2 regions of the Syntrophomonas sp. UBA1041 genome follow, and region 1 is predicted to be linked to the other one. Evidence: predicted binding sites of a transcription regulator. Region 1 holds the regulator's gene; the other holds the start of a gene.
The links. Region 1 encodes HrcA, which represses chaperone genes, less so after heat shock. Its sites were predicted from a motif close to TGTTAGCACTCNNNNNNNNNGAGTGCTAACA; they were not measured.

Region 1 (4,586 bases):
TCTTATTTCGACTCCTACCAGGGCGCCATATCATATATCCGGGTGGTCTCCGGGCAGATCCGCCGCGGCGACATGATCAAAATGATGTCCAGCGGAAAAGTGTACGAGACCACGGCATTAGGGGTAATATCCCCCTATATGACTGAGGTCGAAACCCTTGGAGCGGGTGAAGTGGGCTACCTGGCGGCCGGCATTAAAAATGTCAGCGATACCCGGGTGGGCGACACCATCACCCTGGCCTCCAATCCGGCTGATAATCCCCTGCCGGGTTATCAGGAAGTGAAGCCCATGGTATACTGTGGTCTATATCCGCTGGAAAACAACGATTTCGAAAGACTGCGGGACGCTCTGGACAAATTGAAACTCAACGATTCCTCATTATTCTATGAACCGGAAAGCTCAGACGCACTGGGCTTCGGATTCCGCTGCGGATTTTTGGGGCTCTTGCATCTGGAGATTGTCAGGGAGCGATTGGAACGCGAATATGATTTGAGCTTGTTGGCTACCGCCCCCAGTGTGGTATATAAGGTTATGCTCAGCGACGGCAGTGAAATGGATATACAGAACCCCAAACTATGGCCCCCGGCTCAGCGGCTGGAAGCGGTCAAAGAACCCTATGTGAAAGCCAGCATGATGGTTCCCAATGAATTTGTAGGCGCCATCATGGAATTGTGCCGGGAAAAGCGGGGCCAGTATGTCAATATGGAATACCTCACCTCGCAGCGGGTGATGATAACTTACAAACTGCCCCTGGCTGAAATCCTTTATGATTTTTTTGATGCTCTAAAGTCCCGCACCCGGGGTTATGCCTCCCTGGATTATGAAATCAGCGGCTATGAGATATCCGATCTGGTTAAACTGGACATTCTGTTAAATGGCGAGGTGGTGGACGCCCTGAGCATGATCACCCACCACGACAACGCCTACTACCGCGCCCGGGCCCTGACCCAGAAGCTGCGCCGCATCATCCCCCGGCAAATGTACGAAGTGGTTATTCAGGCCTCCATCGGCGCCAAGGTCATAGCCCGCGAATCCGTCAAAGCCATGCGCAAAGACGTATTGGCCAAGTGTTACGGCGGCGACATCACCAGGAAAAAGAAACTGTTGGAAAAGCAAAAAGAAGGCAAAAAACGCATGAAACAGATCGGACACATAGAAGTCCCCAAAGATGCCTTCATGTCGGTGCTAAACATCGAAAAAGAATAGCGTTGATTTGCCCCTGAATCAAAAAATGACCCACGGGGGATGTTGGCTTGGTATATTTATTTTTGAATTGTGGGCAACCGGTGAAGCGAGGGAACGCAAGTGGGGATGGTTATTGGCTTGCACACTTGTTCGCAAGTTAAGAACCGTCCCCACTTGCGTCCCTTCATAGGAGCTGTATTTAATGGAAGCCACCTGGCCTCAGAACAGTCTGGGTTTGTATGTGCATATCCCTTTTTGCAGAAGAAAATGCCCTTACTGTGATTTTTACTCGGTGACTTTTGCCGACCAGGCTCAGTTGCAGGCTTATACCGAAAGACTCTGCTTTGAAATCTCGGCCTGCTCTGAAGACTACCGGGGAAAACCTGTCGACAGCATTTACTTCGGAGGGGGAACCCCCAGCCTCTTAAAACCCGCCCAAATTGGCACTGTCATCAATACTATGGCCTCCCGTTTTACATTGTTAAAAGACCTGGAAATCACCATGGAAATCAACCCGGCTACCGTAAATCGAAGCAGCCTGGAAGCCTGCAAAACTGCCGGGATCAACCGGGTCTCACTGGGATTGCAGAGTCTGCAGGATAAAGAACTCAGAGTTCTAGGTAGAATTCATTCCGCGGCAGCCGCCCGGAAAGCCATTACGGCAGCAGACGCCGCCGGGTTTCACAACCTCAGTTTTGATTTAATTTACGGCATCCCCGGGCAGACTATTACTGCCTGGATGCAGACCCTGCAAGAAGCGGTCAGCTTCCAGCCGCAGCATATTTCTATATACCTCCTGCAGCTGGAATCTCAGGTGCCTATGGCCCGGGCCATAGCCCGGGGGGAACTGGTTTTGCCTGCAGAAGAGGATATAGAGGCCATGTATTACCAGGCCATTGATTATTTGCACGATAAAGGGATCGTTCAGTACGAGATATCCAATCTGGCCCTTGACGGGTATCTATGCCGGCACAACCTGCGCTACTGGCAATTTGGCGAGTATCTGGGTTTCGGCGCTGCCGCTGTCAGCCGCCTGGGCGGGCGGCGCTGGATGAATGCCGCCGATGTGGATGCTTATATGGCCGGAGGGCCAAACAGGTCGGAGGCCGCTCAGATTGTACTGGAAGATATGAAGCCCCGGCAGCAGGCTCAGGAAGCTATAATCATGGGGCTCCGGCTTACGAACGGACTGAATGTGGAGGCTTTTAGAAGGCGGTTTGGCATAAGTCTATTGCAGGAATTTCGGCCAGTGGTAGAACGCTTTACGAGCAGCGGACTCTTGGAATTGGACCACGGCTGGCTCAGGTTAACGAAAGCGGGGCTTTTGGTATCAAACCAGGTTTTATGCTGTTTTGTTGAATGATTTCCAGGCTTGACAAAGAAGTTACAGCGATGATATTTTTTATTAAGTAGGGGTTAGCACTCAACAAACGAGAGTGCTAACAGGGGTGATCGATATGACCTTGGATGAACGCAAAAAGAGGATATTGGAATCGATCATAAAAGACTACGTTGAAAGCGCAGAACCGGTTGGTTCCAGAGCCATAGTCAAAAAACACGACCTCCGCGTCAGCGCGGCTACCGTCCGCAATGAAATGGCTGATCTGGAGGATATGGGCTATTTGGAACAGCCCCATACTTCGGCAGGAAGAATTCCATCTGAGAGCGGGTTCCGCTATTATGTGGACTGTATGATGGAGCGGGAAAACCTGGTGGAGGATGAGGTAGAACTGCTTCAAAAGATCCTCAAAGACAATCTGCAGGATTGGGATGAGGTCATTCAATCCATTGGCAATTTTCTGTCTCAGGTTACCCGTTATACTTCCTTTATCATCGTACCCACCGTCAAATTTGACGAGTTCAAATATATTCAATTAGTTCCGGTGGAAAAGGGCAAAGCTATGGTAATCGTAGTCACTGACACCGGGGTATTGATGCACCGCAGGATTGATATCCCGCAATCAGTGGAGACTAAAGAGCTGCAGAGTATCAATGAGGTCTTTAACCGGCTTTTTGCCCGGAAAAAATTTGCCGAGCTGCGCAAAACTGATTTGCAGTCCTTAAGGGATGAATTGAACCAGAGAAAAAAGGTAATAGACGGGATACTGGAGGCCATAGAAAATCTGACTGAAAATACCGGGGAAGAAAAGGTGGTTATAAGCGGCATCCTCAATATGCTCAACGAACCCGAATTCAAGAACCTGGACAAACTCAAGAAGATTCTGGCCATATTGGAGGAGGAATCGGTGCTTAAGGCCCTGCTTCCGGAAGCTACCGGCGATACCGTTGATATCACCATCGGGCGGGAGAATCGCCTGGATGACGCCAAAGAAATGAGTATCGTCCTGGCAGGTTATAAAATCTTCGGAGAAGTTGGCCGGGTAGGCGTAATTGGCCCGGTGCGCATGGAGTATTGGAAAGCAGCCGGCACGGTTGATTCAGTTCGCACTATCATCGATGAAGTGCTCAAAAAGCACTACTAAGAGTTCGATAATGGATACCGCCGAGGGGGGAAGCATCCACCCGTTATTTTAGCGCAGATATTTCAATAAACAGAGGTGATCAAAAATGAAACCGGAAGACCCGACTGTTCACAACCAGGAGGAAATGGGCTCGGATTCCAGCCTAAACCCGCCGCCCGCCGCAGAATCGATAGCCGGGCTGAATGAACGCCTTCAAGCCGTCCAGGAAGAGAGCAAGAAGAATTACGATCTCTATCTCAGGGCGGCAGCTGAGACTGAAAACTTGAGAAAGCGGCATCAGAGGGAACGGGATGAGTATCTCAAATTCGCTTCCCTGCCCCTCATCAAACCACTGCTGACCGTGATTGACGATCTGGAAAGGGCTCTGGATATGGCCAGCCCGGAACAGGACTATGCCAGTTTGCACAAAGGAATCAGCATGGTTTGCCAGCGGCTTAAAGAGATCGTTGCCCAGGCCGGGGTTGAGCCGGTGGAGGCCCTGGGGCAGTGTTTTGATCCGCAGTTCCACCAGCCCTTATCTGTTGAAGCATGTTCTGAACACCCTGAGAATACAGTTATTGAGGAACTACAGAAAGGTTATATCATGCACGGCAGATTAATCAGGCCCAGCCTGGTTAAGGTTAGTGGATAGCAATTGCAGCGGCAGTCTTTGCTTGTATAATAATTGTTTCCAGAATGTGGAGGTGTTTTAAATGGCAAAAGTAGTAGGAATCGATCTCGGTACAACCAATTCAGTTATAGCCTTGATGGAGGGCAATGAAGCCAAAGTTATTACCAATGCGGAGGGAGAACGCATAACTCCATCTGTGGTGGGCTTTTCCAAAAGCGGAGAGAGGTTAGTGGGCCGCGTTGCCAGACGCCAGGCTATTACCAATCCGGACCGCACGGTTTTATCCATCAAACGCCGTATGGGTACAG
Region 2 (4,586 bases), on a different contig from region 1:
CAATCTGGCTGCCGGTTTGAACCATGACCCCGCAACCCTGACAATCGAACGATTCATTTCTGCACACTCGGTTTAAGTATGAACCAGAGCCTGGTTTAGTCTTTAAACCGCGAAACAAGTACGACCTCCTTGCCTGTTTATTTATCGTTACCGAACGCTTCTTATAATTGTTATAGCAATTATTGTGCCATTCCATGGCATTTCGGTCTGTCCCTTTAATTACCTGGTAAGCCAGCTATCAGGCCAGTGTTGCCAGGTGTATTGTATGCCGGACACTATCCTACAATCAGGACATAATTCGACATTTGCCATTGTTCACTGTCAGCCACATCATAATAATGAAAATTCGGCTGAAAGCACGCTAAGCGGAACTTAAATCATTGAGTCTGAGGCTGGATTCAATGCGTTTTTTGAGGACCACTATTAACGAATCTTTTCGCCCGGGTTGCTGCCGGCTGAAATGAAGGGGGCATCGAAGTAACTGGATGAATGAGATCTGGAGGAAAGTTTGGGGCGACTGGGGCCCATGCCGGCGCATCAAAAAAGCAGCCGGCTCATTATAAGCCGGCTGCTCGCGTCAATGACTGTTTAAGATTACATCATGGGAGGCATTCCGCCGCCTCCGCCCATGCCCATACCCTTGTCTTCCATGGGCTTTTCGGTGATGACCGCTTCAGTAGTCAGGACCATGGCGGCAATGCTGGCAGCATTTTGCAATGCGGAGCGGGTTACTTTGGCGGGGTCGATGATCCCGGCCTTGATCATATTTTCGTATTCATTGGTCAAAGCGTTGTAACCAATGCCGGTTTCGGAGTTACGCACTTTCTCCACCACCACGGAGCCCTCTTTGCCTGCATTGTTAGCAATCTGGCGCAGCGGTTCTTCCAGGGCTTTCTTGACCAGGTTAATGCCGGTCATTTCGTCCCCGTCAGCCTGCAGGGCATCGATAACCCCGATGATATTAATCAAAGCGGTGCCTCCGCCTGAAACAATGCCTTCTTCAACAGCGGCCTTGGTGGCTGCCAGGGCGTCTTCAATGCGGTGCTTCTTTTCTTTCAGTTCGGTCTCAGTGGCAGCGCCTACCTGAATTACCGCAACACCACCGGACAGTTTAGCCATGCGTTCTTGCAGTTTTTCTTTGTCGTATTCGGATTCGGTCTCTTCAGCCTGTTTCTTGATTACCGCGATGCGGCCTTTAACGGCTTCTTCAGAGCCAGCGCCGTCGACTATGATGGTTTCATTGCGGTTTACTACCACCTGGCGGGCTTTGCCCAGCATATCCAGGGTTACGTTCTCCATTTTTACACCGATGTCTTCAGATACCATCTGTCCATTGGTCAGAATAGCGATATCTTCAAGCATGGCTTTTCTTCTGTCACCGAAGGCCGGTGCTTTAACCGCCACACAATTAAAGGTGCCGCGCAATTTGTTGACTACCAGGGTGGGCAGGGCTTCACCGTCTACATCCTCGGCGATAATCAGCAGAGGTTTGCCGGTCTGTACAACCTTTTCCAGGACGGGGAGAATCTCGTTAATTGAGGAGACCTTTTTGTCGCTGATCAGAATATAGGGATCCTCGAGAACTGCTTCCATCTTTTCAGTATTGGTAACCATGTAAGGGGAGATATAGCCGCGGTCAAAACTCATGCCTTCCACGACTTCCAGGGTGGTGCCAACTGACTGGGATTCCTCTACAGTGATAACCCCGTCTCTACCCACTTTATCCATAGCATCAGCGATCAATGTACCGATTTCAGGATCATCGGCGGAAATAGCCGCCACCTGTGCAATGGCCTCTTTGGAATCTACGATTCTGCTGATATTTTTTATTTCTTCGGTTCCAGCTTTAACAGCCTTTTCAATTCCATGTCTCATGATCATGGGATTGGCTCCGGCTGCCACGTTTTTTAACCCCTCTTTAATCATAGCCTGTGCCAGTACGGTTGCAGTAGTGGTACCGTCGCCGGCCACATCATTGGTCCGTATGGCGACTTCTTTTACCAGCTGACAGCCCAGGTTTTCCCAAGGGTCTTCCAGATCAATGTCTCTGGCAATGGTAACACCGTCATTGGTGATGGTGGGAGAACCGAATTTGCGATCCAATACTACATTGCGGCCTTTGGGGCCCAGAGTTACTTTAACTGCATTGGCAAGGGTGTCTACTCCCTTTTCCAATGATCTGCGTGCATCTTCACTGAATTTAATCTCTTTGGAAGCCATCTATGTATCCTCCTTTTAATCTGTTATTTAAGCCAATTTTGCCAGGACGTCTCTTTCAGATAAGATTAACAGTTCCTCGCCGTCAACTTTGATATCGGTTCCGGCATATTTTGCATAGATGACCTTGTCGCCAACGGCCACATACATCGGGATCCGCTCGCCCTTGTCATTGAGAGCGCCGGGACCTACTGCCAGAACTTCGCCAACCTGCGGTTTGTCCTTAGCAGTGTCGGGAACATAGAGACCGCTCTTGGTTTTTTCTTCAGCGTTTTCCACTACTTTGACTACCAGTTTGTCTGCCAATGGTTGAATTTTCAAAGGTATACCCCCTTTTAAAATGTTGCTTTTTTATTATTAGCACTCATTCGTAGCGAGTGCTAACACCTAGCTATAATATTAGGCAAGACCGGCCAAGTATTCAAATAGAAAACTAAGCTGATTCTGCCCGATATTATTAATTAGTATTATGTTGCGGGGAATTTCTTTTTATACCTTTAAAAATCATTAAATTTCGTTTGCTAAGCTTCTCCGCATTCCACCGAGGACCCGATCAAAGTATCCAGACCGTGGGGCAAAACTGGCAGGATGGCCTCCAGGGATTCCCTTACCCCGCGTTCACTCCCTGGCAGATTGATGATCAAGGTTTTCCCGCGTATCCCCGCCACCGCTCTGGAAAGGGCTGCCCGGGGGGTTGTCTTCAAACCCGTCCAGCGCATCAGCTCCGGAATGCCCGGTACCATTTTTTCTATAATGCTGCCGGTAGCCTCGGGGGTAACATCCCGAACCGAGAAGCCGGTGCCTCCGGAGGTCAGTAGAAGATCCAGCTTTAGCTGGTCACAAGCGTAAACCAGGGTCTCCTCTATAGTGGGCTTGTCATCAGGTATGAGCTTATAAAAGGCAACCTGAAAATCTGCCCCCAGCAGTTCGGCAATCTTGGCGCCGCTGCGATCCTCGCGCTCTCCGCGGGAACCTTTGTCGCTCATAACCACAATTCCGGTCTGATACATTTAAATCACTCCAAACCGAGTCTATGCTTAATCCGGGCGCCTGACATGCCCGCTTTTTCCTCCGCTTTTTTCCAGAAGGCAGATGTTCGATATTTGCATCCATCGGTCAACCGCTTTGCACATATCATAGATGGTTAACGCGGCTATACTCGCAGCCGTAATGGCTTCCATCTCCACTCCGGTTTTGCCGGTCGATCTGACTACGGTCTCTATATGCAGTTCACCCGCTGTATGATCAAAACCGTATTCCACATCTACTGAAGCGAGCATCAAGGGGTGGCACATGGGAATCAGCTGCGGGGTCTGCTTGGCGCCCATAACGGCAGCAACCTGAGCTACCGCCAATACATCTCCCTTGGTAATCGCTCCTGCCTGGATGGCCTGCAGGGTTTCAGGTTTCATTTTAACAACCGCCATAGCCCGGGCTTGACGGGTGCTGTCTTCTTTATTGCTGACATCGACCATACGGGCCCGGCCTGACGAATTGAGGTGGGTGAATTCCACAGTTAACCCCCTATTTGGTACATTTTACGATTGTTTGCTTCGCCCCATCCGGTATCCATATGATGCCGCTCGGGTTTACGGCTGATGGCCTGGGCTAATAACTGGCGCAGCTCTTGCCGGTTGATGCCTTGAAGCAGGGCTGCTTTTAAATCGGTTTCGTGATAATCGTAAAGACAATTTCTGAGTTTGCCTTCGGCAGTCAGCCGTATGCGGTTACACCTGTCGCAAAAATGATTGCTCATGGGGCTGATAAAGCCTATGCCGCCCTGACCGCCCTCCAGATTGAAATGCTCCGCCGGTCCATTGCCGACCTGGGCGACAGGCAACAAATTATAATGTTTATTCAAAATGGCTTTAACTTCTTTAATAGTGATTACTTTGCTTTCATCCCAAAACAGCAGATCCCCCACCGGCATAAACTCTATAAAACGAATCTGCAGGGGAAAACGATGGGCCAGATCAGCAAATTTCAATATTTCATCATCATTAAAACCTTTTATTATAACGGTATTTAACTTCACCGGATGCATGCCGGCTTCCATGGCTGCCAGTATGCCCTTCCAGGCATCCTCCAGGCAGCCGCCGCGGGTAATATAATCGTATTTCTCAGCTGACAGGCTGTCCAAGCTGAAGTTGACCCTCTTTAACCCCCCGGCCCGCAAGGCTTTGACCATCCTGGCAAAAAGTGTACCGTTAGTGGTCAGGGTAACTTCCTCAATGCCAGGTATGCCCGCCAGCTGGCTGACCAATCCGGTGATGTTTCTTCTCACCAAGGGCTCGCCACCGGTAAGCCTGATTTTACTTATGCCTAAATCACTGGCAGCCTCGGCAATGGCTATAATATCCTCAAATGAT

Region 2: groES (co-chaperone GroES) is a predicted target of HrcA. The motif match lies at 2,573-2,603, and genes of this name have one in related genera.

The regions. Positions count from the first base shown of each region.
Region 1 covers NZ_DCEA01000120.1:45,197-49,782, reverse strand. Annotated here, with positions in the region: gene lepA (translation elongation factor 4) at 1-1,206, shown strand, start outside; gene hemW (radical SAM family heme chaperone HemW) at 1,388-2,548, shown strand; gene hrcA (heat-inducible transcriptional repressor HrcA) at 2,643-3,668, shown strand; gene grpE (nucleotide exchange factor GrpE) at 3,754-4,299, shown strand; gene dnaK (molecular chaperone DnaK) at 4,361-4,586, shown strand, end outside.
Region 2 covers NZ_DCEA01000002.1:7,699-12,284, reverse strand. Annotated here, with positions in the region: gene groL (chaperonin GroEL) at 595-2,220, opposite strand; gene groES (co-chaperone GroES) at 2,248-2,538, opposite strand; gene B2633_RS00500 (MogA/MoaB family molybdenum cofactor biosynthesis protein) at 2,739-3,227, opposite strand; gene moaC (cyclic pyranopterin monophosphate synthase MoaC) at 3,255-3,692, opposite strand; gene moaA (GTP 3',8-cyclase MoaA) at 3,734-4,586, opposite strand, start outside.